Regions from separate parts of the Rhizobium sp. R339 genome, predicted to be linked through region 3. Evidence: riboswitches for the same ligand, from Rfam matches in the RefSeq annotation. Region 3 holds a riboswitch; each other region holds the start of a gene.
What was found. A riboswitch is a leader RNA that binds a small molecule or an ion and turns the genes downstream of it on or off. The one in region 3 is predicted to bind thiamine pyrophosphate.
Positions count from the first base shown of each region.

Region 1: linked by a shared signal. The riboswitch ahead of ATY76_RS26360 (YkoF family thiamine/hydroxymethylpyrimidine-binding protein) and the one ahead of thiC (phosphomethylpyrimidine synthase ThiC) in region 3 are both predicted to bind thiamine pyrophosphate.
Region 2: linked by a shared signal. The riboswitch ahead of thiM (hydroxyethylthiazole kinase) and the one ahead of thiC (phosphomethylpyrimidine synthase ThiC) in region 3 are both predicted to bind thiamine pyrophosphate.

Region 1 is NZ_LOKV01000025.1:271,659-281,898, reverse strand. Features, by position in the region: gene ATY76_RS26380 (LysR family transcriptional regulator) at 1-568, opposite strand, end outside; gene ATY76_RS26375 (metalloregulator ArsR/SmtB family transcription factor) at 613-954, opposite strand; gene ATY76_RS26370 (SDR family oxidoreductase) at 1,057-1,827, opposite strand; gene soxR (redox-sensitive transcriptional activator SoxR) at 1,960-2,424, opposite strand; TPP riboswitch at 2,687-2,800, shown strand; gene ATY76_RS26360 (YkoF family thiamine/hydroxymethylpyrimidine-binding protein) at 2,791-3,399, shown strand; gene ATY76_RS26355 (ABC transporter permease) at 3,408-4,217, shown strand; gene ATY76_RS26350 (ABC transporter ATP-binding protein) at 4,214-5,023, shown strand; gene ATY76_RS26345 (ABC transporter substrate-binding protein) at 5,090-6,100, shown strand; gene ATY76_RS26340 (acyltransferase) at 6,167-7,387, shown strand; gene ATY76_RS26335 (sugar transferase) at 7,554-8,291, shown strand; gene ATY76_RS26330 (F0F1 ATP synthase subunit epsilon) at 8,442-8,849, opposite strand; gene ATY76_RS26325 (hypothetical protein) at 8,849-9,088, opposite strand; gene atpD (F0F1 ATP synthase subunit beta) at 9,088-10,240, opposite strand, start outside.
Region 2 is NZ_LOKV01000006.1:15,625-25,864, forward strand. Features, by position in the region: gene ATY76_RS09870 (ABC transporter substrate-binding protein) at 1-517, opposite strand, end outside; gene ATY76_RS09875 (DUF1349 domain-containing protein) at 750-1,334, shown strand; gene ATY76_RS09880 (S8 family peptidase) at 1,667-3,328, shown strand; gene ATY76_RS09885 (hypothetical protein) at 3,337-4,662, shown strand; TPP riboswitch at 4,750-4,846, shown strand; gene thiM (hydroxyethylthiazole kinase) at 4,923-5,699, shown strand; gene thiE (thiamine phosphate synthase) at 5,696-6,331, shown strand; gene thiD (bifunctional hydroxymethylpyrimidine kinase/phosphomethylpyrimidine kinase) at 6,328-7,137, shown strand; gene ATY76_RS09905 (GNAT family N-acetyltransferase) at 7,365-7,844, shown strand; gene ATY76_RS09910 (glycoside hydrolase family 3 N-terminal domain-containing protein) at 7,869-8,891, shown strand; gene ATY76_RS09915 (ABC transporter substrate-binding protein) at 8,935-10,240, shown strand, end outside.
Region 3 is NZ_LOKV01000002.1:75,228-85,467, forward strand. Features, by position in the region: gene thiO (glycine oxidase ThiO) at 1-434, opposite strand, end outside; gene thiC (phosphomethylpyrimidine synthase ThiC) at 436-2,280, opposite strand; TPP riboswitch at 2,373-2,505, opposite strand; gene ATY76_RS05915 (class I SAM-dependent methyltransferase) at 2,633-3,676, opposite strand; gene ATY76_RS05920 (EAL domain-containing protein) at 3,936-5,942, shown strand; partial or broken gene ATY76_RS05925 (IS30 family transposase) at 6,028-6,841, opposite strand; gene ATY76_RS05930 (aldolase/citrate lyase family protein) at 7,202-7,903, opposite strand; gene ATY76_RS05935 (SDR family oxidoreductase) at 7,920-8,723, opposite strand; gene ATY76_RS05940 (hydantoinase B/oxoprolinase family protein) at 8,733-10,240, opposite strand, start outside.

The DNA.
Region 1 (10,240 bases), on a different contig from region 3:
GCCGAAGATCGCCGACCTCCCGCCAGGTGACGCTGTCGCGGTCGGACAGCGGGCTGCCGGCGGCCGTGATCAGATTGTAGCGTTCGGCATAGAGGGGAACGCTAGTAACGCGGCCGAGCGGCTCGTTTTCGAGATAGGTGATGCCGGCATCGATTTCGAGATTTTCGAGCATGCTCAGCACTTGCAGCGAATTGCGCGAGACGATCGAGAAGGTCACGCCGGGATGGCGCTCCTGAAACGGCGTGGTGATGCGCGAGAGCATGGCCAGCGCCGTCGGAATGGCGGCAAGGCGGATGTGGCCGGAAAGACCGCGGCGCGCGGCGCGCATCTCCTCGCGCATGGTGCGGGTGTCGCCGACGATGCGCCGGGCCCATTCGAGCACGCGCTGCCCCTCCGGCGTCAGCCCCTGGAACCTGGAGCCGCGCTGCACCAGCATGACGCCGAGTTGATCTTCGAGCTGCCGGATCGCGGCCGAAAGCGTCGGCTGCGAGATCCCGCACTCTTCCGCGGCGCGGCCGAAATGCTTTTCATTGGCAAGGGCGATAAAGAATTCCAGCTTGTCGATCATCCCCTTATCTTCGACATAGCAGCCGTACTGCGCAAGGGCGGGGGCTAACTGTTTTCCGCAGCTGGAAAGAGATCGAACAGCGATTCGAGGAAGGCAAGCACGCTGACATTGCCGATGCTGTAATAGACCAGCCGGCCCTCGCGGCGCGTATTGACCAGGCCTTCGAGCCTCAAGCGCGCGAGCTGCTGCGAAACCATTGCCTGCTGGATGCCGAGGATACTTTCGATCTGGCCTACCGTTCGCTCCTCGGTCGACAAGATACAGAGGATCAGAAGTCGCGTCTGGTGCGCCAGCGCTTTCAGAAGATCACTCGCTTCATGGGCTTTTCCAGCGAGCTTATGCAACTCCTGGCCGGTCATCCCCGGCTCCGGTTTTGGCAATGGCATTCGAGATCTCGGAAGGAGGCAATGAGGTAGATCAGTACAGTAGCATATTCGCAGAAGCGAATTGGCCAAAAGTGATGAAATGCCAAAAAAGGTCCAAACAAATCAGCAGATAAGCTGACCGCCGTTGATTTCGATCACCTGGCCGGTGATGTATCCGGACAACGAAGGAGCCGCCAGGAAGAGATAGGCCGGCGCACAATCCTCCGCCGTTCCGAGCCGCTGCAGGGGGATGGATTTTCTGGTCTGCTCCAGCTTCTCGCGGGAGGAATAGCGCTCGTGGAAATCGGTTTCGATCGTTCCCGGCGAGACGCAGTTGACGCGGATTCCGTCGGGCGCGAGCTCGCGGGCGAGCGCCTTGGAATAGGTCGCCACGAAAGCTTTCGAAGCCGAATAGATCGAGGAACCGGGGCTGCCGCCGGTCAGCGCCGAAATCGAAACCGTGTTGACGATGGCAGCCCCCTGAGCCGCCTTCAACGCCGGCAGCAACGCCCGCGTCAGCGCCACCACCGATGTCTGGTTCAGTCGCACGACCGCCTCATAATCCGCATCGGTGAGCGTGCCGGCCGGAAAACGGCCGAGCATGGTGCCGGCATTGTTGACGAGCACATGCACCTTGTCGAAGAAGGCGAGAGCGTCTTCGGCAAACTGCGCCGCGCCGCCGACAGCCGAGAAATCGGCATTCAGCAACAGCGCCCGCCTTTCGGATTCGGCCGTCAGCAGGAAATCCGGCAGATCCCGTCCGGGCTTGCGCCCGGTATGGACGATCACCTTCGCGCCGCAATCCAGAAACTGGCGGGCCACTTCGAGGCCAATGCCGCGACCGGCGCCGGTCACGACGACATTGCGATTTTCAAACAGTCTGGGATGAAACACGAAGCCGTCCTCCTCGCGGACATGGCCGCCGGTTGCGCCATTCGCTGTTAACATATGAGTGCGCAGACCGAAAGAAAGGCGCGCATCGATCTTCACGGGAGAAATCTTACTGGGGAGACTTCCCCGGGCAAACTAGCTCTCGTCCTCCAGAAGCCGAGCACCCGGTCCTTCCCTGCCGAGCCGGTCACCGGGATTGCGCAGCGGACAGCTTTCGATCGACAGACAGCCGCAGCCGATGCAGCCGGCCAGCCTGTCGCGCAGCAGGCTCAATTGCCTGATTCGCTCGTCGAGATCGTCCTTCCACAGCCCCGACAGCGTCTGCCAATCGGCGGCTGTCGGCGTGCGCCCCTGCGGCAGCGATTCGAACGCCGCCTGGATTTCCGAAAGCGGAATGCCGACGCGCTGGGCCACCTTGATGATGCCGAGGCGTCGCAGCACATCGCGGCCGTAGCGCCGCTGATTGCCGCGGGTGCGAATGCTCGAGATCAGCCCTTTGGTCTCGTAGAAGTGCAGCGCCGAGACGGCAAGGCCGCTGCGCTCCGCCACTTCGCCGACCGTGAGCAGCCTGCCGAGCGCGGCCGGAGAAAATCTATCCATCGCCTGTTGACCTCAATATTGGTTGAGGTTTTATAAATCTTGCTCCTGCAGCCGTAAAGCCCGGCCGCCGAAAGGAGGCATGCCTGCCTCGCCCCTCGAAATATCAGGCTTCGGTTCCGTTCCCGGCAGGTACGGAACCTCGAGAAACACCCGGACAGGACCTCCGTCCGGGTGTTTTTCCTTTACATTCGGCTCATCCCCACCACACGGACGGGTTGCGAACTTTGCGGTTGCGGGAGGAGACCCCCGGTGATAATTTCCGCGCCGATTACAGGGGAGCTCCGTATTGCCGGGGCTGAGATGTGAGGCGCAAGCTTCTGGACCCTTCAAAGCTGATCTGGGTAATGCCAGCGGAGCGAGGTCCAAATGTTTTCCGGCGCACAAGTGTCGCTCTATCCGATGTCCGGCAATTTCGTCGGCATCATCCTTGATGCCGTCAAGGCGCTCGATCCCTATCGTGACCGGCTGCGCATCGAGACCGACGATATCTCCACGCTGCTGGTCGGCCCGCCCGACATCCTCTTTTCCGCCATGCGCGATCTGTTCGTCGCCGCCGCAAAAACCGGCGAGCATTGCGTGCTCTCCGCCGCGGTCTCACGCGGCTGCCCGGGCGAGCCCGACGACGCCATCTGCGGCATCAATTCTTCCTCCGAACAGGCGGAACCGCTTGCCGGGCGCATAGACGCTGCACTGGCCGCCGTCGAAGCCGCCGATGAAACCGGTCAGCCGACCGCCGCCCAATTCTCGCTCTACGTCATGGGAAGCGGAACCCATATGGATGAGATCTATGGCTGCATCGACTTCCTGAAGCGCTCCGGAACCTTCGATCGCTCGAAGAATTTCTGCACCAGGCTGAGCGGCGATGCCGGCGCTATCTTCGCGACCATTCGCGAGGCTTTTCATCGCTTCGGCGATCCCGAGGGACATGTGACCCTCGACATCACGATTTCCGCCAACAGCCCGACGAAAGCCTGAAATCGAACGTGACGACATCGCCGCAACCATCGGATTGGCGCCTTCCAGCGCTCCGCGCCGCTCTCTACCGGGGCATGCCCGCCTTGCTCGCCGGCTGCGCCTTCCTGGCGGCCTGGGAACTCTATGTCGATCTTTCCGGTATCAAGCCTTCCATCCTGCCGGCCCCCTCCCGCATTCTCATCCAGGGTTGGCTGAACCGGCAAGCGCTGGCCGCCAATACCTGGCCGACGCTCAGCGCGACGCTCGGCGGTTTTGCGCTGTCGCTGGCCTTCGCCTTCGTCTCCTCGATCCTCATGGATTTTGTGCCCTTCATGCGCCGTGCATTGCTGCCGATCTTCATCGCCAGCCAGACCCTGCCGCTGGTGGCGATCGCACCCCTCGTCGTGCTCTGGTTCGGCTTCGGCCTGCTGCCGAAGATTCTGCTGGTGGCGCTGGTAACCTTCTTCCCCCTGCTGGTCGCCCTGCTGCAGGGCTATGAATCGACCGACCGCGACATCGCCGAACTCCTGAACTCGATGAAGGCGAGCCGCTGGCGCATTTTCCGACTCGCCCGGCTCCCCTCCGCCCTGCCCTATTTCTTCGCCGGCCTCAGGATTTCGATCACCTATGCCGTCGTCGGCGCGATCTTTGCCGAATATGCCGGCGCCGCGAGCGGCCTTGGCATCTATATCCTCAATGCCAAGAACAACTTCCGCCCCGATTTGGTGCTCGCAGCCGTGATCGTCAGCGCCGTTCTGACGCTCTGCCTCTTCGGGCTGACGCTGATGATCCAGCGTCTCGCCATGCCCTGGCAGCCACCCCGGGAGCGGCGCCGATGACCGACATGCTTGAACTGCGCAACATCTCGAAGACCTTCGACGGCATGAAGGTCCTGGGCGATATTTCCCTGAGCGTCGCAAACGGTGAGTTCGTGTCGATCGTCGGCCCATCCGGTTCCGGAAAATCGACGGTGCTGAGATTGCTGACACAGGCGCTTCAGCCCGATTCCGGCACCATGCTTTTCAATGGCGTACCGCTGGAACAGGCCCTGCATTCCTTCGCCTTCATGCCGCAGCGCGATGCGCTGATGCCCTGGCGCCGGATCATTGACAATGCCGCGCTCGGCCTGGAGGTAAAGGGCATGAGCCGCCGCGCCGCCCGCGCCGCTGTCGCGCCGCTGTTCGAGCGGTTCGGCCTTGCCGGCTTCGAGCACCACTATCCCTCCGCGCTTTCCGGCGGCATGCGGCAACGCGCGGCACTGCTGCGCACCGTCATCCAGACCCAGGACATGCTGCTGCTCGATGAGCCCTTCGGCGCACTCGACGCCCTAACGCGCACGCAGATCCAGGAGTGGCTTCAGGGCATGTGGACCGAGCACCGCTGGACGGCGCTGCTGATCACCCATGATGTGCGCGAGGCAGTATTTCTTTCCGACCGCATTTACGTGCTCTCCGCCCGCCCGGCCCACGTCATCCGCGAATTCCGCGTTCCCCTGCCCCGCCCGAGAAGCATCGCCGATCTCGGCTCGCCGGCGGCCCAGGCGATCGAGACTGAAATCCTGCAAACCCTGCTTCATCCGCTGGAACAGGATGATTTCAGGCCAGGCGGCCTAAAATCTGAATCCTATTCTAATTTAAAGAGTTAGAGCATGATGTCGTCCAAAAACCGCACGTTTTTCGGCCTCACGCTCCACAGACCTGAGGAGGTCACCATGCCGCTTCTCACCCGTCGCCAGACGATCCTCGCCGCCATCGCAACAAGCCTCGCCGGCCGCGTCGCCTTCGCCCAATCGGCGCCGGCAAAGGTTCGCATCGCGCTCGACTGGACGCCCAACACCAACCATATCGGCATCTATGTCGCCAAGGCGAAAGGCTTTTATACCGCCGCCGGCCTCGATGTCGAAATTCTTCCCTTCACCGACACCAGCGCCGGAACGCTGGTGTCCAACGGCGTCGCCGATTTCGGCATCAGCAGCGAGATCGAAGCCATCACGCAGCGCGCCGGCGGCGGCGACGTGAAGATGGTCTACGGCGTCGTCCAGACCGAAACCGCCCGCCTGATCTTCAAGGGCGGACGCGACGACATCAAGAGCCCCAAGGATCTCGACGGCAAGACCTACGGCGGCTTCGGCGGCACCTGGGAGAGCGCGCTGGTCTCCGCGATGATCCGCAACGACGGCGGCAAGGGCGACGTCAAGACCGTCACCCTCGGCACCTCTGCCTACGAGGCGCTGGACAATGGCTCGATCGATTTCACGCTGGAGATCTACACCTGGGAAGGCATCGCCGCCCAATTGGAAAACCGGAACATCAGCCGCTTCCACTATTCCGATTATGGCATTCCCGACGAACAGACGACGGTGATCGTCTCTAGCGACGCCTATCTCGCGGCAAGCCGGGAGCATGCCCGCGCCTTCATCCAGGCGACGCGCCAGGGTTACGCCTATTCCATCGACCATCCCGACGAAGCCTGCGACCTGTTGATCTCCGGCAGCAATGGCGCGCTGATGAATACGGAACTGGTAAAGGCCTCTCAGAAGGCCTTGATCGAGGGGCACTTCCTGAAATCGGAGGCCGGCGTGATCGGCAACCTCGACCCGGCAAAGGCCGAGGCCATCGGCAGTTTCCTCCTCGAGAACGGCATCCTGGTCGATGCGAACGGCGCCGCACTCAAGGAGAAGCCGGACTTTTCCGCCTATTATACCAACGAACTCCTTGGCTGAACCCAATCCCAGCCTTGCCCGGCGCGGCTTTCCACGTCACAATCGCCGGGCAAGGCGAGGGGCGCGATGAGACAAGAGGAAAGACTGGCCGGGGCGGACTTTCTGCGCGCGACGGCCTGTCTGCTGGTGCTTGCCCACCATCTCGTGCTGCGGCTGGATATGCGCAGGATTCCCGACGAGCTTGCGCCGGCCGCACATATCGCCCGCTTCGGCAATTTCGGCGTTGCCATTTTCTTCGTGCTGAGCGGCTTTCTTCTGGCTCGTCCCTTCTGGCGCGCGCTCGACGCGGGCGGCGATATGCCGAACCTGCGGGAATATGCGATCCGCAGGGCGGCGCGTATTGCCCCCGGCTTCTGGGTCGCCGCCACCGTCAGCTTCGCCCTCAGCCTGACGCTGCTTGCCCTGCCGCTGACGCCGGAGCTTGCGCTCCGCTACGTCTCCGGCATGCTGTTCATGAGCCAGTGGCATTGGCGAACCCTTTTTCCCGTCGAAGCCGATGGGCCGCTCTGGTCCATTCCCTTCGAGGTTACCAGCTATGTGCTGCTGCCCGCCTGCTTCTTCCTGCTGTTTCGTTCCCCGACCTTGAGAAAGCACCCCTTGCTCACCCGCTCCGCCTGGCTTTGCATCATCGGCGGCGTGCTTGTTGCCCATGTGCTGATCCTGACCTTCTTTGCGCTCGACGACATCGGGCGCGGCTGGCAGTACGGCCTGCAGGGCGGAGCGAAGGAATGGATGCCCAAATATAATCCGATCGGCTTTTTCGCCGTCTTCGCGATCGGCGCGCTTGCCGCCGGCATCGAGATCATGCTGCCCTTGAAGCGCTCCGCCTGGTTCGATGCCACTGCACTTCTCGCCCTCGTCGTTGCCGCCTACCGGCTGGTCATATCGCCCGGCGGCACGCCGGAAGCCTTCGGCTGGCTCGATATCCCATACGGCTTTCCGCTCTTCCCGCTCGCGGTCGCGACCGCCTTGGTATCATTGACGCGTTCACTGGTCCTGGGCAGGCTGCTCGACAATGCTCCTGTCCGCTACACGGCAAAGATCTCCTTCGGCATCTACATCTGGCAGGAGATCATCCTGATATTGATCCAAAGGCTCGATCCCGGCTCCTTCGGTGCTTCCACCGAAAACGTCGTGACCGGCTGGCTTCAATCTTGCGGGCTGACGGTGGTGCTCCTCTTCCTGGTTGCGACCCTCAGCTACTATCTCCTGGAAAGGCCGGCGATCCATTTTGGCAGCCGGCTTGCGAGCGGCCAACCCAATCGGGCTACTCCTTTCAAAGTATAAATTCCCCATCACCTCAACTACAGGCATTAAGGTTAACGGGAAATACTCCCATTTTTGGCGCCTTCATGCTTACTAATTTCTTATTTATACCGATGACAAACGATAGCTGAGCATGTATTTGTTTCGCTGCGGTTCAGTGTTAGAATAATCTTGTGGACATTCTGTAATGAATGCTTTTCCTTCGAAGAGGAACGCGCGCTTCGATGCGTCTCGGCATCAGGACAAAATCAAGGCACTGGTTATAGCGAATTCCAATATTCGCCAGCCGGATAGCTTTCCCGATTCGAAAAGAGAGATGGTGCTCCGACTGGTCGTGAAACGATTCATCGACATCATCGTATCGGCCAGCGCCCTGATCGTGCTGGCGCCCCTTTTTCTGGCAATCGCGCTTTTCATCAAACTCGACGACGGCGGCCCGGTGTTCTTCCGCCAGATCCGTTGGGGGCTGAACGGCCGGAAGATCACGGTCCTCAAGTTCCGGTCGATGCGCACGGAAGCCTGCGATCCCAGCGGCATTCAGCAGACCGTCAAAGGCGACGTCAGGGTCACCGGCATCGGCGCGATCCTCCGCAAGACCAATATCGATGAATTGCCGCAGCTTCTGAACGTCCTCCAAGGCGACATGTCGCTGGTCGGCCCGCGCTGCCATGCCATCAATATGCGGGCGGCCGGCAGGCTCTACGAGGAGCTCGTGCCGGATTACCACCACCGCCACGTCATGCGCCCCGGCATCACCGGTCTTGCGCAGACACGCGGCTGGCGCGGCCCGACGGCGCGGCCGCTGCAAGCCCGCGCCCGCATCGCCTGCGATATCTTCTACGTCAAACATTTCAGCCTGCTGCTCGACATGAAGATCCTGTTCAAGACCCTGGTCATCGAACTGCGCGGCGGCACCGGTTTCTAAGACGGACCTCATCACGGCCACCGCAGAACGGCCATCATGGCCGTTCATTCATTTCAGCCGTTCGATGACGCCGTTCCCATATCCGAGAAAAAAGCAGAAACAAAAAAGGCGGCCGTAGAGGCCGCCTTCGATCGATGCCGTTGATGGCGATCAGTCTTGCTGGACGATGCCGCGCAGATGCGTCAGTTCCATGATGAAATGCTCGAGCTTCGACTTGTGCTCGTGATGCTCGGCATCCTCGAGTTCCTTCTTCGCAGCTTCGATGCGGCGGGTCAGTTCGTCCTTGTTGAGCTCTTCCACTGGTACCGCAGATTCGGCGAGCAGCGTACAGCCGGTCGGCAGAATATCGGCAAAGCCGCCGAACACGACATAGTCCTGCTTCTTGCCGGAAGCCGAACGCACGCTCACAACACCCGGCTTGATCGTCGTCATCGTCGGCGCATGGTGCGCCATGACGGTCATTTCGCCCTCGTTCGCGGGAATGACGACCTCCGTCACCATCTCCGACAGCAGCAGACGCTCCGGCGAAACGAGCTCAAAGTTGAAATTGTCAGCCATCAGTGACTTACCTTCTCGGCTATGGCTTTTGCATCTTGCAATTTGGTCCCGCAGAACGGGCAGTGCAGTATCGCCTGGTCGAGATATCCGAGGCCCTCCTCGGTCTGAACCAACCCCACGACCATCATGATCACGCCGTTATCGGCACGGTAGACGGTAGGTGCTGCCGGTTCCGGAAGTTCCGCCACGACCCCTTTCAGGGAGTCGCAGCAGAATATCTCGTCCTGAGCATCGCTCATCAGGCAGCAGCGAGCTTCTTGGCCTTCTCGACAGCTTCGTCCATCGAGCCGACCATGTAGAAGGCGGCTTCCGGCAGGTGGTCATATTCGCCGTTGACGAGACCCTTGAAGCCCTTGATCGTGTCTTCGAGGGCGACGAGCTTGCCCGGCGAACCGGTGAAGACTTCGGCGACGAAGAACGGCTGCGACAGGAAGCGCTCGATCTTGCGGGCGCGGGCAACGGCGATCTTGTCCTCTTCGGACAGTTCGTCCATGCCAAGGATGGCGATGATGTCCTGCAGGGCCTTGTAGCGCTGCAACGTCGACTGCACCTTACGAGCGACTTCATAGTGCTCTTCGCCGACGACCATCGGGTCGAGCATGCGCGAGGTGGAGTCGAGCGGGTCGACGGCCGGGTAGATGCCCTTTTCGGCGATCGAGCGCGACAGAACGGTCGTTGCGTCCAAGTGGGCGAACGAGGTTGCCGGCGCCGGGTCGGTCAAGTCGTCGGCCGGAACGTAGATGGCCTGCACCGAGGTGATCGAACCCGTGGTCGTCGTGGTGATGCGCTCCTGCATCTGGCCCATGTCGGTTGCCAGCGTCGGCTGATAGCCCACGGCCGAAGGAATACGGCCGAGCAGAGCCGACACTTCCGAACCTGCCTGCGTGAAGCGGAAGATGTTGTCGACGAAGAACAGAACGTCCTGGCCTTGGTCGCGGAAGTGTTCTGCGACGGTCAGACCGGTCAGAGCGACGCGAGCGCGGGCGCCCGGCGGTTCGTTCATCTGGCCGTAAACGAGCGCAGCCTTGGAGCCTTCGCCGCCGCCATGCTTGTTGACGCCCGATTCGATCATTTCGTGGTAGAGGTCGTTGCCTTCGCGGGTACGTTCACCCACGCCTGCGAAGACCGAGTAACCACCGTGCGCCTTGGCGACATTGTTGATCAGTTCCATGATCAGAACGGTCTTGCCGACGCCGGCGCCGCCGAACAGGCCGATCTTGCCGCCCTTTGCGTAAGGCGCAAGAAGGTCGACGACCTTGATGCCGGTGACGAGGATCTGCGCTTCCGTGGACTGCTCGACATAAGCCGGAGCGTCCTGGTGGATGGCGCGCCTGTGAGCGGTGGTCAGCGGACCTGCTTCGTCGACCGGCTCGCCGATGACGTTCATGATG
Region 2 (10,240 bases), on a different contig from region 3:
CGTCCTGCTTTTCAGACGGGATGATGATTGCCGCCGAATTGTTGAAGGCAAGCAGCGAGGTCAGTGGCGCATAGGGCTGCTTCAGCGTAATCGTCACGGTCGCCGGATCGGTCGCGGTGATCTTGTCGATGAAGCCGGCCACCTGCTTGCCGCGCGAGGCGATCTTCATCCAGCGGTTCAGCGAGGCGACGACATCCTCCGACGTCATGTCGCTATTGTCGTGGAACTTGATGCCGGTCCTGAGCTTGATCGTATAGGTTTTGCCGTCGGCGCTGATCTCGGGCAGGCTTTCGGCCAGAAGCGGCGTGACATTCCAGCTCTTGTCGAAAGTGTAGAGCGTTTCGAAAATATGCTGCGTGACGATGCCGACGAGATCGGCCGTCGACGACATCGGATCGAGCGTCGGCGGCTCGCCGATCGTCGCGACATTGATGACGCCGCCCTTTTCCTGGGCAAAAAGGGTCGAAGGCAGGGCGACAAGCGCAGTGCCGAGCAGAAATGCGACAAGCGTTTTCATATGAGGGCTCCCGGTTAAGTTCCACAATTATGTAATTCATCTTTTTGTAACAGAATAAGAGATGAAGTAATCGTGTCAAGCGGAAGCCGCGGATTATATCGTGAGACGAAGGTCGGAACGGCGGAAACAGCGCCACACCATCGGCCGCGGCTAGCCGTCCAGGACAAGGTTGCGCATTATGCGAGCGCGAAGAATCGGCACCGGCAGAGCTTCAACCAAGCGAGGATGGAATATGAACATCGATTTCACCGATGGAAAATGGCTGAACGAACCGGCCAGCTGGCAGGCCGACGCAACCGGCCTGACGCTGACAACAGGCGAGAAGACTGACTTCTGGCGGGAAACCTATTACGGCTTCACCCGCGACAGCGGCCACTTCCTCGCCTTCCCCACCGCCGAGAGCTTCACCGCCCAGATCCGCGTCCAAGGCGAATTCCGCACCCTCTACGACCAGGCTGGCCTGATGGTGCGCCTCGACGAAAACCGCTGGGTCAAGACAGGCGTCGAATTCACCGACGGCGAAGCCTTCCTCAGCACCGTCGTCACCGACGGCCAGTCCGACTGGTCGGTCTCACAACCCTTCAAGGAACTGGAAGATTTCCACATCCGCGTCACCGTCGCGGGCGGCGCCCTGCGCATCCAGGCCTCCCGCGATGGCAGCCGCTGGCCGCTGCTGCGGTTGGCGCCCTTCCCGATCGCCGACAGATACGAGGTCGGGCCGACCGCGTGCACGCCGGAGCGGAGTGGGCTGAGTGTGCGGTTTTCGGAGTTTTCGATTGGGCCGGCGATTACGACGGATCTGCATGATTTGAGTTGAGCGGGCTCCGGTGGCGGTGCGCTCGACCAAATTTGCGACGAGATATCAAATCCCGGGCCGGATTAAGGGCTTCAGGTCGGTTCGTAGCGACAACTCTCGTCCGTTGAAGATTGCAGTACCATTTCAGTTTCGTGGACGGCTCATGTGTGAAGAGAACGTATTCCTCAGAGAAAAGATACTCGTTAAGACTGAAATCGCATCCCGCTAATCTCCGAAAATGCGACAGGCCATTTGCCGGGCAGCGCACTCACAAATACAGAGCTGTATTTTAGAAATACATTGCACCCACGGTTGCTGCTGGTATTCTTTCTCGAAAAGGGAGGGAGCAGCGAATGGCGAGACGACCGCGGCCGGGGCAGCCCGGAAAAGAACCCGAAGACGACTTCCGGGAAAACCTGGTCAAGACTCGGATCGGAGGCGATCTCTCCTCATTGATGAAGGATGACGCGGATCGCCCCAGGAAACCCGCCAAGGCGCCCCCTGAAAGCTTCGATGTCGTCATCGAATTCAATCGCGATTTTCCAGGCGGCGTGACGGCAGCGCGGCAATTCCTGTTCGAGGCGTATCTTTTGTATCTCAACCGGGTCGGAGCGACCGACGACAGCAACAGCCTGCGACGTTTCGGCATGTCGCTACCGCTCGGCATGCCTGCGGTTCCGGAGGACGGTAAGCTGAATCTCTCGCAGATTTTTTCGAATGGCAGCAGGATCGCCGCCAAATCCCTCTGGACCGACAGCTACGCCTTTGCGACCCTGACTCGAGAAGCCATCGACCGGCTTTCGACCTGGATGATGACCCAAAAGAAGGATGGCAAAAAGCAGAAGGACGTTCCGCTCGTCTACAAGATCTGGCGTGATCATAAGATTGATCGCTGCGTTTACGAATCCGTCAGGACGATCAAATGCGATGCGGCCTATGCATCCTTTGCGGCCAGTGGAAAAGGCATCGTCTGGGCGGTCGCCGATACCGGAATTGACAAAAACCACCCACATTTCAAAACGCTTGGCACGCTCGATCTGCCGGACGGCCTTTATCACCGGGATTTCACCATCGACGATCCCGATCCCGACCCGGTCGTGGCGTCGGATGCGGCGTTGATCGACACGGCCGGCCATGGAACCCACGTTGCCGGCATCATCGCCGGTCGCACCTCCGTAAAAGAAGTACCGAAAACGAAAGCGCTAAAGACTATTTGCGTGACCTCGCAGATTCGCAAGGAGGATGGAACAAAATCAACGGTCAACGATCCGCACGAAGGCGTCATCACCGGCATGGCGCCGCACTGTAAGCTGATGAGCCTGAAAGTGCTGATTAACGAGAAGCAGGGAAAGCTCAGCAATCTGCTGGCTGCGATCAATTACGTCCAACGCTCGAACGATTATGGGCGTAACCTCAAGATTCACGGCATCAATCTCAGCCTCGGCTACACCTTTGATCCGGCCTGGTTCGCCGCCGGGCAAAGCCCGCTTTGCGTGGAGGTCAACCGGCTTGTCCGCTCGGGCGTCTGCGTGGTGGTCGCAGCCGGCAATGCCGGCTACGGCACGGTGACGCAATTTTCCGGCGCGCCGGAACGCGCCGCCCATGTCGGCACGATCATGGATCCCGGCAATGCCGCGCTTGCCATCACTGTCGGCTCGACGCATCGCGACATGCCGCACACCTATGGCGTCTCCTATTTCTCCTCGAAGGGACCGACGGCCGACGGGCGCATGAAGCCGGATCTCGTCGCCCCCGGCGAACGCATCGTCTCGTGCGCACTTCCCGACCGTGACAAACCGAATGAAGCGCCGTTCCGGGAGGATACCGGCACGAGCATGGCGACACCGCATGTTTCCGGCGCGATCGCCGCCTTCCTGTCTGTCCGGCGTGAGTTTCTCGGCCAGCCGGAACGCGTCAAGGAAATCTTCGTCGGCGCGGCGACCGACCTCAAGCGCCGGCCGGAGTTTCAGGGCGCCGGCCTCATCGATCTGATGCGAACACTGCAAGCTGTGTAGGAGGACACATGGACACGCTTGGACCCTCGCCATTCCTATGGCTCGAATTCGACAAGGACGGCGCGATCGATCCCGCGCGGGCGGAGAAACTCGCCGCCCTGCTGAACCAGCCCGGCAGGACCGATCTCGTGGTCATCTCGCACGGCTGGAAGAACACCAAGGACGATGCCCGCACGCTCTATGGAACGCTCTGGGCCAACGCCTGCAAGAAACTGGCACCCGACAAGGCGCGCCGCACCGTCGTCGCCGGCATCGTCTGGCCGGCCAAGGCCTATCGGACGGATTTCGACACGGAAACGCTGGTGGCCTCAGGCGGCGGCGCCCAGGCAGCCGACGGCGCAGCGGCGCCGGTCGAGGATCTCGACGAGGCAGCTTTCAAGGACGTGCTGGCCGATTTCGAGGATCTTTTCGGTCCGGATGGTGCTGGCACGGCCGAAAAGGCGCGGGCCGCAGCCGAGACACTTGATGAAACGACGTCACTTTTCCTCGTCAGGAAAGGCAAAGAGGCAATCGGCTCTCCCCAATCCGATACCGAGCTCAAGGCGGATGCCGAACCGATCGCGCTCGCGACGGAGGATGCCAATAGCGCGAAGGTGCTGATGGAAGGTCTCGTCCCGCCGCCAACCTTCAGTCTCGAAAGCTCGGTCGGCAAGGCGCAGGGTCTCGGCGACGTCGTCTCGGGCTTGATCTCCGGCCCAAGAGCGGCGGTGGCGCGGTTCCTGAACCAGCTCACCTATTACGAAATGAAGAAACGCGCCGGCGTCGTCGGCGAGGCACTGACCAAAAACGTCCTGTCGAAACTCGTGCTGCAGCAGCCGATCCGGCTGCATCTCATCGGCCACAGCTTCGGCGCCCGGCTGGTCTCGGCGGCGGCGAACAAGCTCGCCCCGGTCCCGAAGCTGGAATTCTTCTCGCTCACTTTGCTGCAGGGCGCCTTCTCGCACAATGGGTTCGCCAAAGAGATCAAGCCGGGCCTTGCCGGCGCTTTTCCCGATGTGGTCGGCAAACCGACTGGCCCGATCTGCGTCACCCATACCCATAACGATCTCGCCTGCACCCTCGCTTATGCGCTGGCCTCGCGCCTGTCGCGCGATATCGCCAAGAGCATCGGCGATGCCAACGACGAATTCGGCGCGATGGGGGCGAACGGTCCTCAGCACCTGAAGACTGGACAGGCGGTCGAGGACGATGCGGATGCCGTCTTCGCGCCGAAAGCCGGCAAGGTGAACACCTTCCTGGCGGACAAATATATCATCAAGACCGCGGCGTCGGATGCCCACAACAATGTCGCGAACGAGGAGGTCGGCCGGCTGCTGGCAAAGATCGTCGGCTGATCGTCTTCGTGATTTGGCCACACCGCACGCTTCGCGAATTGTCATTTTCCGGGTGACATGCGCCCCGTTCTCTGCGAAAACAAACCCGATGAGAGACAGGGGCGTCCGCCGGCAGGCGGGCTGAGAAGCACCCTTCGAACCTGAACCGGATCATGCCGGCGGAGGGAGTCGCTCGGGGTTGGGCCTTGCCCGCATAAACCGCCCCGTGCCCTGCCCCCGCCTGAAAGGGGCAACAGCAGATGAAGACCACGTCGGGAGCAATGCTGAAGGCGATGCGCGAAAAGCCGCCGCTCGTTCAGTGCATCACCAATTGCGTCGCCATGAACATTGCGGCAAACGTCCTGCTCGCCGCCGGCGCCTCGCCGGCTATGGTGCATGCTGCGGAAGAAGCCGGCGAATTCGCCGCCATTGCAAACGCATTGACCATCAATATCGGCACGCTTTCGCCCCAATGGATCGAAGGCATGCAGGCGGCTGCCAAGGCAGCGAACGCAGCCGGAAAACCCTGGGTGCTCGATCCGGTCGCGCATTACGCCACCGCCTTCCGCCGCAAGGCGGTCGCCGATCTCCTGGCGCTCAAGCCCACGATCATTCGCGGCAATGCGTCCGAGATCATCGCGCTTGCCGGCGGAGAGAGCCGCGGCCAGGGCGTCGACAGCCGCGACCCCGTCGAGCAGGCCGAGGATTCGGCGCGGCGGCTCGCGGAGCGGCAGCAGTCGATCGTTATCGTCACCGGCGCGGTGGATTTCGTCACCGACGGTCAAAGGGCCGTGCGGGTCGCAGGCGGCTCTGCCCTGATGCCGCAGGTCACCGCGCTCGGCTGCTCGCTCACCTGCCTCGTCGGCGCCTTCGCCGCGACCGCACCCGAGGACCTCTTCGGCGCGACGGTCGCCGCCCTCGCGACCTTCGCCGTCGCCGGCGAAGATGCGGCACTGGGTGCTGCGGGCCCGGGCTCCTTCTCCTGGCGATTGCTCGATGCGCTGGCTGCCATCGATGCCGAAACGCTCGACGCCAGAGCAAGGGTATCGGTCGTATGAAGCGCTTCGACCTCTCGCTCTATCTCGTCCTCGATCCCGATCTCTGCGCCGGGATCGGCATGGTCGAGACGGCGCGCCTCGCCGCTGCCGGCGGCGCGACGATGGTGCAGCTGCGTGACAAACATGCGGGCACAGCGAGAATGATCGAAACCGGCCAGGCCTTGAAACAAGTGCTCGACGGCACAGGCGCCCTCCTCATCGTCAATGATGACGTCGAGGCGGCAATCGCCATCGGTGCCGACGGCCTGCATATCGGCCAGGACGACATGGATGCGCGTGACGCGCGGCAGATGATCGGCCCCGGCATGATCCTCGGCTTGTCGGTGGAAACCGCGCAGCTCGCCGGCGCCGTCGATCCTGATATCGTCGATTATACCGGCGTCGGACCGGTGTTTGCGACACCGACCAAGGCCGACCACAAGCAGCCGATCGGCTTTGACGGGCTTGCCAGGCTGGTACAGTCCTCACCGGTGCCGTCGGTCGCCATCGGCGGGCTCAAGGCGGAACATGTGGCAGGCGTATTTGCCGCAGGAGCCGAGGGGCTTGCTGTCGTCTCCGCAATCTGCGGCGTGCCCGACCCCGAAGCGGCAACACGTCGCATCGAAGCAGAAATCCGAAAGGTCCGCCCATGATCCGCAACGTTCTCTCCATCGCCGGTTCCGATCCCTCGGGCGGGGCCGGCATCCAGGCCGACCTCAAGGCCTTTTCCGCCCGCGGCGTCTATGGCATGGCGGTGTTGACGGCGCTGACGGCGCAGAACACGCAAGGAGTGAGCGGCGTGCATCTGGTGCCGCCGGAGTTCGTCGCCGACCAGATCAATGCCGTCTTTGCCGATGTGCGCGTCAATGCCGTCAAGATCGGCATGATCGCCAATGCCGGGATCGCCGAAGCCGTCGCAGCAGCCCTCGCGGGCCGGCGCGGCATTCCCATAGTCATCGATCCCGTCATGATCGCCAAGGGCGGCGCGGCCCTGCTTGCGCCCGAAGCGATCGACGTGCTGACCCGCCGGCTGCTGCCGCTCGCAACCCTCCTCACGCCGAACCTGCCCGAAGCCGCAGCGCTGCTGCACCGACCGGTCGCAAGCAGTCGCGAAGAGATGGCGGCACAGGCCGAGCAGCTGCGCGCGCTAGGCCCTGCCGCGGTGCTGGTCAAAGGCGGCCATCTCGACAGCGATGAGAGCCCCGATGTGCTTGCCACTGTCGGCGGCCTGCACTGGTTCGAGGCGAGGCGCGTGCCGACCAAGAATACGCACGGCACCGGCTGCACGCTCTCCAGCGCGCTGGCGGCCGAGCTTGCCAAGGGCGCCTCGGCCGAGCAGGCCGTCGCCATTGCGAAGGATTATCTCGCCGATGCGGTCGCCGCCGCCGACAGCCTCACCGTCGGCTCCGGCCACGGCCCGGTGCAGCATTTTCACGCGCTGTGGAAGCACGGGGAATAACCGATCTCGCCGAAAGCGGCGCAGGCATCAGGATTGCGAGAGAAAAACGGCCCGGACCCCCGGGCCGTTTTCGTTCGTACCCTCGGCCGGCACTGAACCGAAGCTGCCGGGGCCGAGCGCACTGCTCCATTTGAAAATCCCTGTTGACAAGCCCGGCCAGATGGCCAAGTCTATAACACTAAAAGGGGATAAATTCCGTAATAACGGAATAATTGGAGGAGAGACAGGTGCCAGACCTGCTTGTGAGCTTATATTCCGCCAAGCTCGCCGAACTGAAAGAACGGGCCGATATCGTCGGCGCCTCCATCCGCCCGGCCCTCCCCCCGGAACTGCATCTCGTCGTCAATTGGGCTCGCGAACACTTCAGTGAGAACTGGGCAAGCGAGGTCTCGGTCGCCTTTTCCCGCCAGCCTGTTGCCTGCCTGATCGCCGTCGAAGACGGCAAGCTGCTCGGTTTTGCCTGCTACGACACCACCGCACGCGGCTTCTTCGGTCCGACCGGCGTCGCCCCGGAAGCGCGCGGCCAGGGCATCGGGCTCGCTTTGTTTTCCGCTTGCCTTCAGACCATGAAGTCGCTCGGCCATGCCTATGCCGTCATCGGCGACGCCGGCCCGGTCGATTTCTACGCCAGGACCGCAGGCGCGATCGCCATCCCCGCCCCCGACAAGGGCATTTACGAAGGCATGCTCAGAAGCGCGCCGAAATGACCATCTGATACCGGAGCACCAGAATTGTCCTCGACCCCGCTCGCCCTTTTCGTCGGCCTCCCGAACCCCACGATTTCGGATGACGAATTCGCCCTCTTCCGCGAGACCAATCCGCTCGGCCTCTTCGTCGGCCGGCGCAATCAGCGCGAGCCGCAACAGACGAGGCGGCTGATCGAACGCTTCCGCGAAGCCGTCGGCCGCGACGACGCGCCAGTCTTCACCGACCAGGAAGGCGGGCGCGTCCAGCACCTCGATGCCGGCCCCTGGCCGCTCTTTCGCAGCTTCGGCCAGTTCGCCGAACTTGCGCGCCGCGATTTCGATCTCGGCAGAAAGGCGCTCCGCCTTTCCTCCCAGGCCATGGGCGCGATGATGACGGAACTCGGTCTTTCCAGCGGCTGCTCGCCCGTTCTCGACCTCGTCTTCGAGACGACGAGCGCGGTCATCGGCGCCCGCTCCTTTGGCCCCGATCCCGATGTCATCGCCGCCCTCGGCCGCGAGGTGGTCGACGGTCTGCTGGAGACCGGCAACATGCCCGTCATGAAACATATTCCCGGCCATGGCCGCGGGACGCTCGACTCCCACAAGGAGCGTCCGGTCGTCAGTGCCTCCCGCGAGACGCTGACCACGACGGATTTCAAGCCCTTCGTCGTCCTGAAGGACACGCCCTGGGCCATGGTCGCCCACGTCGTCTATTCGACCTATGACGCAGAACTTCCGGCCTCCGTGTCGCCTGTCATGCACGACGTGATCCGCAAGGATCTGGGTTATGAGGGCGTGTTGATTTCCGACTGCATCTTCATGGAATCGCTCTCCGGCACGCTGCCGGAACGTGTCAGCCAAGTGCTCGACGCAGGTTTCGACATCGCGCTCCACAGCCATGGCGACATTCACGAAAGCGAAGCTGCCGCGAAAGCCGCCCGCCCGCTGACGGACGCGGCCCTGAAGCGGATCGCCGCCGGCAAGGCCCGGCTCGGCAATCTCAAGATCGATGTCCGCGCCGCACACGCTGAAGTCGAAGACATATTTGCCAGCGCATCGGTCTCCTGACCGGCGCGCCATCTCTCACCGCATAAAAGAAGGGGAATAAAACATGAAAAAATATCTTCTTGCCGCCGCCGCGCTGACGCTGCTTTCGGGTTCCGCCATGGCGCAAACGGTCCTGACGGCCAATATCGAGCCAGCGACGACCTGGGTTCGCAACTTCAACCCGTTCAACCAGACCTCGGCGCGCCAGTCCACGCTCGATTTCATCTATGAGCCGCTTGTTCTTTTCAACCGCTTCGACAGCAACAAGCCGGTCTATCGCCTGGCCGAAAGCTTCAAGCTCTCCGACGACCTGAAGAGCATCGAATTCAAGCTGCGCCCGAACCTCAAATGGTCGGACGGTAAGCCGCTGACCGCAGCCGACGTCAAGTTCACCTATGACTATCTGAAGAAATTCCCGGCGCTCGATTTCGTCAGCATCTGGACCTTCGTTACCGACGTCCAGGCCGTCGACGGCCAGACGGTGCGCTTCACGCTCGCCAATCCGAGCTCGCTTGCTGCCGAGCAGATCTCGCAGCTGCCGATCGTTCCCGAGCATGTCTGGAAGGATGTCACCGATCCCGTCACCTTCGCCAACGAGAGCCCGGTCGGCAGCGGCCCGCTGACGGAAGTGCCGCGCTTCACCGGCCAGACCTACGACCAGTGCCGCAACCCGAACTACTGGGACAACGCGCATCTGAAGGTCGATTGCATTCGCTTCCCGCAGCTTGCCGACAACAACCAGATCCTGACGGCGACCGCCGACGGCACGCTCGACTGGGGCGTCTCCTTCATTCCCGATATCGACAATGTCTATGTCTCGAAGGACCCGGCGCATTTTCACTACTGGTATTCGCCGAGCAGCATGGTCGCCTTCCTGTTCAACCTGGAAACAGCGAACGAGAACAACAAGAAGGCCTTCGACGATGTGAAGTTCCGCCGTGCCCTCGGCATGGCGCTCGACCGCAAGACGATGATCGACGTGGCCGGCTACGGCTATCCGACGCTGAACGAAGATCCGGGCCTGATGGGCGAGCTTTACAAGAGCTGGGCGGACCCTTCCGTCAAGGCCGACTTCGGCAAGTTCGCAACCTATGACGCCGATGCCGCCAAAGCCCTGCTCGATGAGGCGGGCTACAAGGACAAGGATGGCGACGGCTTCCGCGACAATCCCGACGGCAGCAAGATCTCCTTCTCGATCATCGTGCCGAACTCCTGGACGGACTGGGTCGACACCGTCAACATCGCCGTCGAAGGCATGCAGGCGGTCGGCATCGACGCCAAGATCGAAACGCCAGAGGAGGCCGTGTGGACCGGCAACCTCATCAACGGCAGCTTCGATGCGGCGATCAACAGCCTGCCGGCATCGGCCT
Region 3 (10,240 bases):
GCGACGAGTGCCCGCCGGGGATCGAGATGCGCTTCCTCGGGGAAAAACAGGCCATGCCGGAACCGGCCGGCAAGAGCCGGCTCGAGCAGGGCGATGTCTTCCTCTTTCACCCATCGGTAACTGCTCGTCCGCCCGGCAAAGCGCTTCAGCTCCCCATGGTCACGCGCCGGCGCGACCACCAATGTCCCGTTGCGGACGACGTGGCCGGGCAGGATCGCCTCCCAGCGGTCGGCCGCCTGCGCCCCAAGCCGGACCACGGCCTCGTCGGCGCTTTCACGCTCGCACCACGGCGCCAGCATGCCGCCGGCGAGCCACGACGCGGCCCGGTCGAAATTCGCATGCGGGTCGACGATGCTGACCTCGGCGCCGCGGGCCTGCAGTTCGTGCGCAACGAGGAGCCCTGAGATGCCGGCCCCTTTGACGAGGACGTGCATCTCAGGCTCCCGTGGTCTCGATCGGAGAGGGCCCCTCGATCGAAGAGACGGCAACATAAAGGTCGCCGCCTTCGCGGTAGCGGGCGGCCATGGCCTCAAGACCCTCCTTCTGCGCTTCCGACCTTATATCGTGTGATATCCTCATCGAGCAGAATTTCGGGCCGCACATCGAACAGAAATGGGCGACCTTGTGCGCTTCCTTCGGAAGCGTCTCGTCGTGGAAGGAGCGGGCCGTTTCGGGATCGAGGGAAAGGTTGAACTGGTCTTCCCAGCGGAATTCGAAACGGGCGCGCGACAGCGCATCGTCGCGGATGCGCGCCGCGGGATGGCCCTTGGCGAGATCGGCGGCATGGGCGGCGATCTTGTAGGTGATGACGCCTGTTTTGACGTCGTTGCGGTCAGGCAGGCCGAGATGCTCCTTCGGCGTGACGTAGCAGAGCATGGCCGTGCCGAACCAGCCGATCATCGCCGCGCCGATCCCTGAGGTGATGTGATCGTAGCCCGGCGCGATGTCGGTCGTCAGCGGGCCGAGCGTATAAAAGGGGGCCTCGCCGCAGACCGCAAGCTGCTTGTCCATGTTTTCCTTGATCTTGTGCATCGGCACGTGGCCCGGCCCCTCGATCATGACCTGGCAATCCCTGGCCCAGGCGATCTTCGTCAGCTCGCCGAGCGTTTCGAGTTCGGCGAATTGCGCCGCGTCGTTGGCATCGGCGATCGAGCCGGGGCGCAGGCCGTCGCCGAGTGAGAAGGAGACGTCATAGGCGCGGCAGATGTCGCAGATTTCCTCGAAATGCTCGTAGAGGAAGCTTTCGCGATGATGGTGCAAACACCACTTGGCCATGATCGAGCCGCCGCGCGAGACGATGCCGGTGACGCGATTGACGGTCAGCGGGATGTAATGCAGCCGCACGCCGGCATGGATGGTGAAATAGTCGACGCCCTGTTCGGCCTGTTCGATCAGCGTGTCGCGATAGATCTCCCAGGTGAGGTTTTCGGCGATGCCTTCGACCTTTTCCAGCGCCTGGTAAAGCGGCACGGTGCCGATCGGCAGCGGTGAGTTGCGGATGATCCATTCACGGATATTGTGGATGTTGCGGCCGGTCGAAAGGTCCATGACGGTGTCGGCGCCCCAGCGGGCGGCCCAGACCATCTTCTCGACCTCCTCCGCCATTGACGAGGTCACCGCCGAATTGCCGATATTGGCGTTGATCTTCACCAGGAAATTCCGGCCGATGATCATCGGTTCCGATTCCGGATGATTGATATTGGCCGGAATAATGGCCCGGCCGGCGGCGACTTCCTGGCGCACGAATTCCGGCGTCACGTGATCGGGAATATGGGCGCCGAAGCTCTCGCCATCGCGAAGCATCACGCCGGCCTGGGCTTTGCGGCCGAGATTTTCGCGGATCGCGATGAATTCCATCTCCGGAGTGATGATCCCGGCGCGCGCGTAAGCCAGCTGTGTCACCGCCTTGCCGTCCTTGGCCCGCAACGGCTGCCGTTTTGCCGGAAATTCCGGCGTCAGCCGCTCGCCGCTGGCAAAACCGTTATCCTCGGGACGGATGCTGCGGCCCTCATAGGGCTCGACGTCGCCGCGGGCGAGCACCCAGTCGCGGCGCAGCGCGGCAAGACCTTGCTCGATACGGATATCGGCGCCTTCGATCGTGTAGGGACCGGAGGAATCATAGACGGTTACCGGCGGCTCGCCCGAGGTCGGATGGAGGCTGATCTGGCGCATCGGGACCTGAACGTCGGCATGGATCTCTCCCGCGACGTGGATCTTGCGCGATGACGGCAGGGCGCCGGTGGTGACGGTTGGGGTGAGGTTCTTTGCGGCAATGGTCATGGTTTGAGGCTCCAAAGTGCAGTTGGAGACCCAGTCAGTCAGCCGGAATGATGAAAAGACGCCGGCATGGATTCCACGCGTGAATCCGCAGCCTTCGAGCGCTTGCACCGTCCCTACGCCAGTATGAACTGGATCAGGTTCAACGGGTCACTGCGCCACAAACCGGCAAAGCCGTATTGTCCAGCAGTATCTCAGCCCCTTGCCGGGACCCCCCTGGTGAATGCTGCGGAGGCTACGTCCTCGATCCAGTTCATGTCAACCCTGGAGCTGAAAGTAACCCGATCGCCACGCACGAGTGGCGACGCCGCCGGGCTGGGCGCGTCGGTTTTGTGAGCGCCCAGCCCGTCGAAGCCTACGACAGCTTTTTTATCGTGCTGTAGATGATGTTGCGGTTGGCGCCGAACCAGACCGTCTTATCAACCGTGTTTTCCGGCGCACTACCATTGGCAATACGCCACATATCGGCCTCGGAACGCTGGAGGAGCTCCCAGTTCATGTAGGATTCCATGTATCCGTCGTCGGCCATCTCGTCGGAGAAGTTGGCAAATAGAAAGACGCCGCCCGGCTTCAGCATTTCCATGCAAATCTGCGTCAGTCGGATTGCGACTTTATCGGTGAGGTAGTCGTACAATCCTGCTGCGTAGATGAGATCGAAGGTGCCAATCTGATGCTTTCGCGCCAGCAAGCCGCGCACGGATCCATTGATAGGCTCGACCGAAGTTCTATGGAATTGGCTCGCGATCGAGCCGATACTGTGGGGATCCTGATCAAGAGCAACCCAGCGTTTAAGGTTGCCTTCTGCAAGTGCTTTTGATTCCTCCGCTTCGCGAAGGTGACCGGCGGCGATGGCGAGGACCTCGGTATCCCGACCTATTCGTGCAGCCGTCTCATCGACGTAGCGGGTCAGGGTTTCGCGACGCTCCCTTACGGCTACCGGGCCGGGAGCGTTTATCGTGTATTCGAAGATATTCAGACCGAGAAGGGTCGATCTGGCCACTTCTTCGGTCACCGCCGGATGCCCATAAATAAAGTCTATGAGACTGGCATCACCGGAGTAGCCGCGAGGTTTTTCAAAGGACCAACGAGTGAACGGGCATTGCTGCAGAATCTCTGCCGAGGGATGGGCCTGAATAATCGGGATGAGCTTCTGCCACACAACAGCGCCGAATTTATGCCGGATGTCGTGGAGCTGACCAATCAACCACCTGACTGCGTCAGACAGGCCTTTGCCCGCGGCGAATCGCTGCATGGCAATGTTGATGACGATTGCAAACTCAGCCTCCGCAATTCGCAGGCGGTCTGTTTCATTATCCTTGCCAGGTGAGAGAAGCGTATTGCTGACGGACTGCGGTGTAATCAAGCTTTGGCCATCAAGGGAAAAAAGCGGCTGAACCAAGGAAACCTCGTCGGTAAATAGAGATTTAATAGATTGCATAAAATCCTTACCATTTTCATGAAGGTCAAGCGCAAAGGTTGGCGGCAGCGTCCCCGTGCACGTCCTGGCTTTAGAAAGTATTAGTGAACCCAAGAGATACTCCGCCCGCTTGGGGATCGTTTCGGGCGTTATCGGTTGATGTGGGGTCTGTGTAGGGCTATCCAGCTTCAGCTAGCGGTCTGTGTAGGACAACTGCTGCAAGATGTTGGGTGGCAGGGGCATGATGCACGTGTTAGCCGAGACCGCAGTCGCCGCCACGCGGCCGACACTGTCGTCAGAACAGTTGCGTCGCATTTATAGTAAGGAGAGCGAGAGCGGCCGAAAGAGCGCGACGCGCAAGGGCCTCTGGATAGCGGTGGCTGCTTACCTTGCCTACTCTTTCACGGACTATCTTTTTATCGGTGATGTCGTTCAGTACACAATTGCTGGCCGGTTGGCGGTCGGCGTCACTGCGCTCTGCCTGCTGGAACTCTTACTCTACCGCAAAGCAAAGGCCGACACGGTCGACATGGCCGCGGCGGTGTCCGTCCTGGCAGCTTATCTTGTCTGGCTTCTGACCGGCCAGATGACCACGGTCAGGGACGCTTTCTCATATTATATGGTTTTTGGCGCGATCTTTATGATGAGCGTCAACTTGTTCTTCAGTTTCCGTTTTCCGGTTGCTCTTGCCGCCTCCGCAACGAACGTGCTCATCTTCATCGGCGCCCTCTATCTGTTCGTGCCTATGGTGCTTCTCCACAAGCTGATCCTCGGCGCCTTCTGCATTTCCTGCTTTATTTTTACCTCTTACGTGAACCTTCAGCTCAATCGAGAGCGCTACAAAGTGTTCCTCAATGCTCTTGAAGCTGGTTTGCAGCAGGCTGCGGCCGATGAAAGGGGCAAGGCTCTTTTGCACCTCTCGAATACGGACTCGTTGACCGGCCTGGAAAATCGCCGGGCAATCGATCAACGTCTGCGTGATCATTGGCAACGCTGGCAGGACCAGAGGGCGCCCTTTGCCGTCCTGCTTATCGATGTGGATCATTTCAAGCGCTATAACGACTGCTACGGCCATCAAGAAGGTGACCGGTGTCTTGTAGCGGTCTCCCAGCTTCTTCAAAACGTGGCCTTGTCCCATGACGCGATCATCGGGCGATATGGCGGCGAGGAATTCATCGTCATCACACCGATGCCGAACCCGGAAAGAGCGGCGGAGCTCGCGGAAGCCATGTGTGCTGCCGTTCGAGCGCTGGCTTGGCCGCACGAGCACAGGCGAGACGGGACCACCGTCATCACCGTAAGTGTCGGCGTCTCCTATACGCGGGACCAGACCAAGCAGGTCGACAAGGTCATTCATGAAGCTGATCGGGCGCTTTATGCCGCCAAGGCAACGGGCCGCAACACCCTGCGGGTCTTCGATCCTGAAGACCCGCTGAGTAGCGATGACAGCGAGGATATAGCTGCGACCCTGAAGATCGCGGTTGAACACGACCTTGTCTCCCTCGTCTATCAGCCGATCCGCAACGTGCAGACAGGCAAGATGGATGCCGTTGAAGCTTTAATGCGTTTGAGGATGTTGGACGGAACGGCGGTATCCCCCGCCACATTTATTCCAGTCGCGGAAAGGACAGGGTCGATCATCGAACTGGGGCGGTGGGCGATCCGCACTGTCTGCCGGGACCTGTTGGCGACCGGCGTGGTGCAAGTGGCAAGCGTCAACGTTTCGCCGATTGAACTCAAGATGCCAGGTTTCGCCAGCTATGTCGCAGCGACACTCGCTGAATTCGACGTCACGGGCGCTCGGCTTGCTTTCGAGATTACCGAAGGGGTGGAGCTGGAAATCGACCAGGATGTGGTTCGTTGCATCAGCGATCTGAGAAAGCTGGGCGCTCAAGTCTGGCTCGACGACTTTGGCACGGGGTTCGCAGGGCTCTCTTGGCTTCGTCTCATAGAATTCGACACCATCAAGATCGATAGGTCCTTCCTCCATGACTGCGACACGGAAAGAGGCAAGAGGATGTTGCTTGACATCATCAGCCTGCTGCGCAATCGCGGCGTGAGGATCCTCATTGAAGGCGTGGAGACTATTGAACATCAGCGGCTGATGCAGCAGTACGGAATCAATCAGCTTCAGGGATATTACATTGGCCGCCCCGCGCCGGCAGCTCAGTTTGAAACTGATAACGTGTTGCCGTTCGGCATGGTCAGGAACTTTGATTCCAAACGTCTATTTGGGAATGGCGCATAGGTTCAGATCCTATCAAGCGCCTCTTTTTCGCAAGGCGGAATGAAGTATATCCGGGAGAGGTGTCATCCGCCCATTTCGCCACAGGGCCTTTCTGCCAAGGCGATTGCGGGTCACAGAACCAAGTCTGCGTTCCGATGCCAGCCTGCAGATAGGGCCATTCGCTGAACTCAGTGCCTCGGTCGAAGGTGATTGTCGAGCAGCGTGGGGCAGGGGTTGGAGCACCTCGATCAACCCGTCCATGATCGGCTTCGACTGCCGGTCATTGTTGCGAAGGAAGACAGCAAAACGGCTGACCCGCTCGACCAATGAGGTCACGTTGGCCTTGCCGAACTTCTTGCGAAACTGAATGAGATCGCACTCCCAGTGGCCGAACTGCTTGCGCTCGGCGACAGTATCGGGACGATGGAGGATGTTGAGTTCCGGGCCGAAGCGGCGACCGTGACGCCGGCGGCATGCCGCGATCTGCGTCTCGCACGCCGCTCCGGCAGGTGCCACCACAGTTTGATGGCCTGACCGTCTGCGGAATAGGCGAACTTGTAGATCGTCTCATAACTGACGCAGATTGGATGGCGCTCCAGCCGCATGCGGCCGGCGATCTGCTGTGACGACCAGCCATGGATGATCCGTTCGATCACCGATTGGCGCACATGGGAGAACCGGGCGAGCTTGCGCAGCTTGGCTCTGCGCTCCCGGGCCATCTCGTTGGCGGTGACGCAATAGTAGCCGCTCAGATCCGGCATGTGCGGGTCTTCAAAAGCATTCCGCTTGAGCTCGCGGAAAATCGTCGAGCGGTGCCGGCCGAGCTGGCGCGCCATCTCATTGACCGGCACCTTGCGTTCGACAAGCTGGTGCAGGCGACGGCGATCGGCGAGGGTCAGTTGCAAATAGCATCGGGACATTCCAAATCTCCAAAGGGAAGCCATTGTTTTTTCTGGCATGTCGCGCTTGGAAATAGAATGTACCCGCTACAGTCAAAAATCAGATAAGCGGAATTATGGAACATAGCCTTTGCCTGGACGCGACGCCGGCGTGCAGGGGAGCGAACAAAGAAGAAATCACCGCCGCCATGATAGCTGCGAATAATGGCGGTGCAATCGGTGCATGGTGCGGTTCAATTCTTTGGCCGCGCCGTTCCTCAATATGGGTAGCCGCAAGGCCGTATGGGAAGCAAGTCCGTCATCGACGTTTCTCCATGCTGCCGGAACAGATCAAGCCGAGCGGTCACTCTTCGATGGAAGAGGAATTCGAGATCCTTCACCCTACCGCGCCAGCGTCTGCCTGATCGCTGCGATGCCGCGCCTCAGGAAGGGGTCGGAGTGGATGTAGAAGAACTGCACGCCCTTTTCGAGCCATTCCGGCAGTTCGTCCGCAGTGACTAGGGTGCCGGCAATCTTGCCGGCGGAACGGATTTTCCCGACCGCTTCAGCAACCTTCTCCCGTACTTCTGCCGGCCGGGGCTCGCCGAAGGCCGGGGCCGGCGGGAGGCCCATGTCCTGGGAGAGGTCGCCGGGTCCGATGAAGAAGACGTCGATCCCCTCCACCCTGGCGATCTCGTCGAGGTTGCCGATGGCCTCCACGGTCTCGATCATGGCGACGACCAGGCGTTTTTCATGGTCCGCCGGGAGCGCGTAGCGGACCGCCTCGACGATGGCCCGCGCCTCGTCGGCATTGTCCACCATCGGCACCATGATCCCGTCGGCGCCGGCGTTCAGATACCGGATGATGATCGGCCGTTCGTGGGAGTGAGGCCGAATGATCGCAGCGCCCCCGACCGAGCGAACGATCTGTGCGGTTTCGCGAACGTCCTCGAAGCTCCAGGTGCCGTGTTCACAGTCGACGAAGACGGAGTCGGCGCCGAGTTCGACCAGCCGGGCGGCGAGGCCCGAGGAGGAATGATGCGGCGTGAACATGGTAATGGGTTCGCCGGCCTGAAGCCGGGCGCGCAATTTTGCACCGTTCATGATGTGCTCCTCCTGATTATTTCTTTGGCAGGTCCGGCGTGCCGGCCGGCGCGCCCACCCAGCGCGCAACCTCGATATCGGCCGACGTGTCGCGCATGAAGGTCGGGCAGATATGCAGTTCCGGGATGACCGCGCCCTTCTGCAGGCTGGCGCAGAGCGCGATCGCCCTGGCGACGTCGTGCGGGTCCAGCATGACCGCGCGTTCGCTCTCAAGCGGCGGCCGGGCCCTGTTGTTCATGATCGGCGTGTCCGTCTCGCCGGGCAGGATGGTCGTCGCCCGAATGCCCTGGTTTCTGTAGGTGTTGTGCAGGAAGGTCATGAAATTCTTCACGCCGGCCTTGGCAGCGCCATAGGCGGCGCCGCCAAGGAGATTCGGATTGAGCGCGGCGAGCGATGAAACGGTGATGATCGTTCCCTCGCCCTTCGCGATCATATCGGGAAGAACCGCCTGGGTGAGATTGAAAACCGCCGTCAGATTGACGTTGACGGTCGAATTCCATTCCTCTTCGCTGAGGAACCGGGCGTTCAGCACCTTGCTGGCGCTGCCCGCATTGTTGACCAGAATGTCGATGGGGCCGACGTTTTCCCTGACCCACTCGACCGCGGCGAAGATGTCCGCACGCGATTCGATGTCGAGAGATTTCACAAAAGCCTTGCCGCCCGCCGCCGCGACGAGGCCGGCAGCCTCGCTGAGCGGCTCGATGCGCCGGCCGGTCAGAACGACGCTCGCGCCGTCTTTGGCGAGAAGCAGCGCGGCTTCTTTTCCGATCCCGGTCCCGGCCCCCGTTACGAGGGCGATTTTTCCATCCAGCAAACCCATGTCCATCTCCTACTCGGCGGCGACCGCATCGGCACCCTTGTAGCGATAGACCGTCTTCGCTGCCTGCGGCGTAATCAAGCCCTCGGCGAGATCCTGCTCGATAAACTCGGCAGCGCGCTCGCTTGCGCGGCCCCAGCCGCCTCCGCCGGGGGTTTCCACCTCGAGGCGCTCGCCGGTCTTCAGGACGACCTTGCCCTTCGGAAACTGCGGCTTTCCATTCTTCAAGACCTTGCCCGCCGTGCCGTTCTGGCCCTCGACGACGCCGAAGCAGGGATGGCGCACCCGTTCGGAAGCGAGGTAGATGTTCATCGGCGATTTGCCGAGGTTGCGAAGGACCACGCGCTGTCCGAGACCTCCGCGATGTTTGCCGGCGCCGCCCGAATCCGCGATCAGTTCCTTGCGTTCCGTCAGCGCCGGAACCGCGATCTCGAACATTTCGATCGCCGTGACCTTGCAGTTCGACGGGAAGCTCAGCGTATCGAGGCCGTCGAATTCGGCGCGGGCGCCCTGCCCGCCATGAAAATTCTGAACCGAACCGTATTGCGTGCCGTCGTCACGGCGGCCGACGCAGTTTGCGGCCCAGATCGGCGCGCCGCCGCTGTCGCCCATCACCTTGTCGGGCACGACGCCTTCCAGGGCCTTGAAGATCAGCGACGGAATGGCGTGGCCGATCAGATTGCGCGAATTGCCGGCCGTCCACTGTTCTGGGTTCAGGATCGATCCCAGCGGGGCATCGTCGGTGATCGGCGTGATGCAGCCTTCATTGTTCGGCGTATCGGGATCGAGAAGGCATTTCAGCGCATAGACCGAATGGGCGTAGCGATAATTCGTGCGGCAGTTGATCGAATGCAGCACCTGCGGCGAGGTGCCCTGGTAGTCGACATGGATCGAGTCGTCATTCACCACGACGGTTGCCTTGAGCGTGATGTCGACGTAATAGCCGTCGAGCAGCATCTCGGCGCAATAGCTGCCGTTCGGCCACGCGCGGATGGCCTTGCGGGTCTGCGCTTCCGAGCGCGTATGGATCGCATTCGCCAGGCCGTCGACGTCGTCGAGACCGTACTCGTCGAGGAACTTGACGAGCTCGCGGCCCATGACGTTGTTCGCCGCGATCATCGATTCGAGGTCGCCGCGGACTTCGGTCGGCAGACGCACCGATGCTTCGATGATGTCGAACACATCCTTGTTCGGCACGCCCGCCTTGAGCAGCTTGACGATCGGAAAGCGGATGCCTTCCTCGAAAATGTCGCTGGCTTCGGAGTGGAGCGGCGCACCGCCGATATCGGGCAGGTGGGCGATGGATCCGGCATAGGCGACGACCTTGCCGTTCTTGAAGATCGGCGTGATCATCGTCACGTCGGGCAGATGGCCGGTGCCGATCTCGGGATCGTTGGTCGCCAGCACGTCCCCTTCCTCCAGCGCGCCGGCGGGAAATTTCGGAAGGAAGAATTTCTGCGCGGCGGCAGGCAGCGAGGTGATGAAGACCGGGATCGACCAAGTGCACTGGGCGAGCGCCC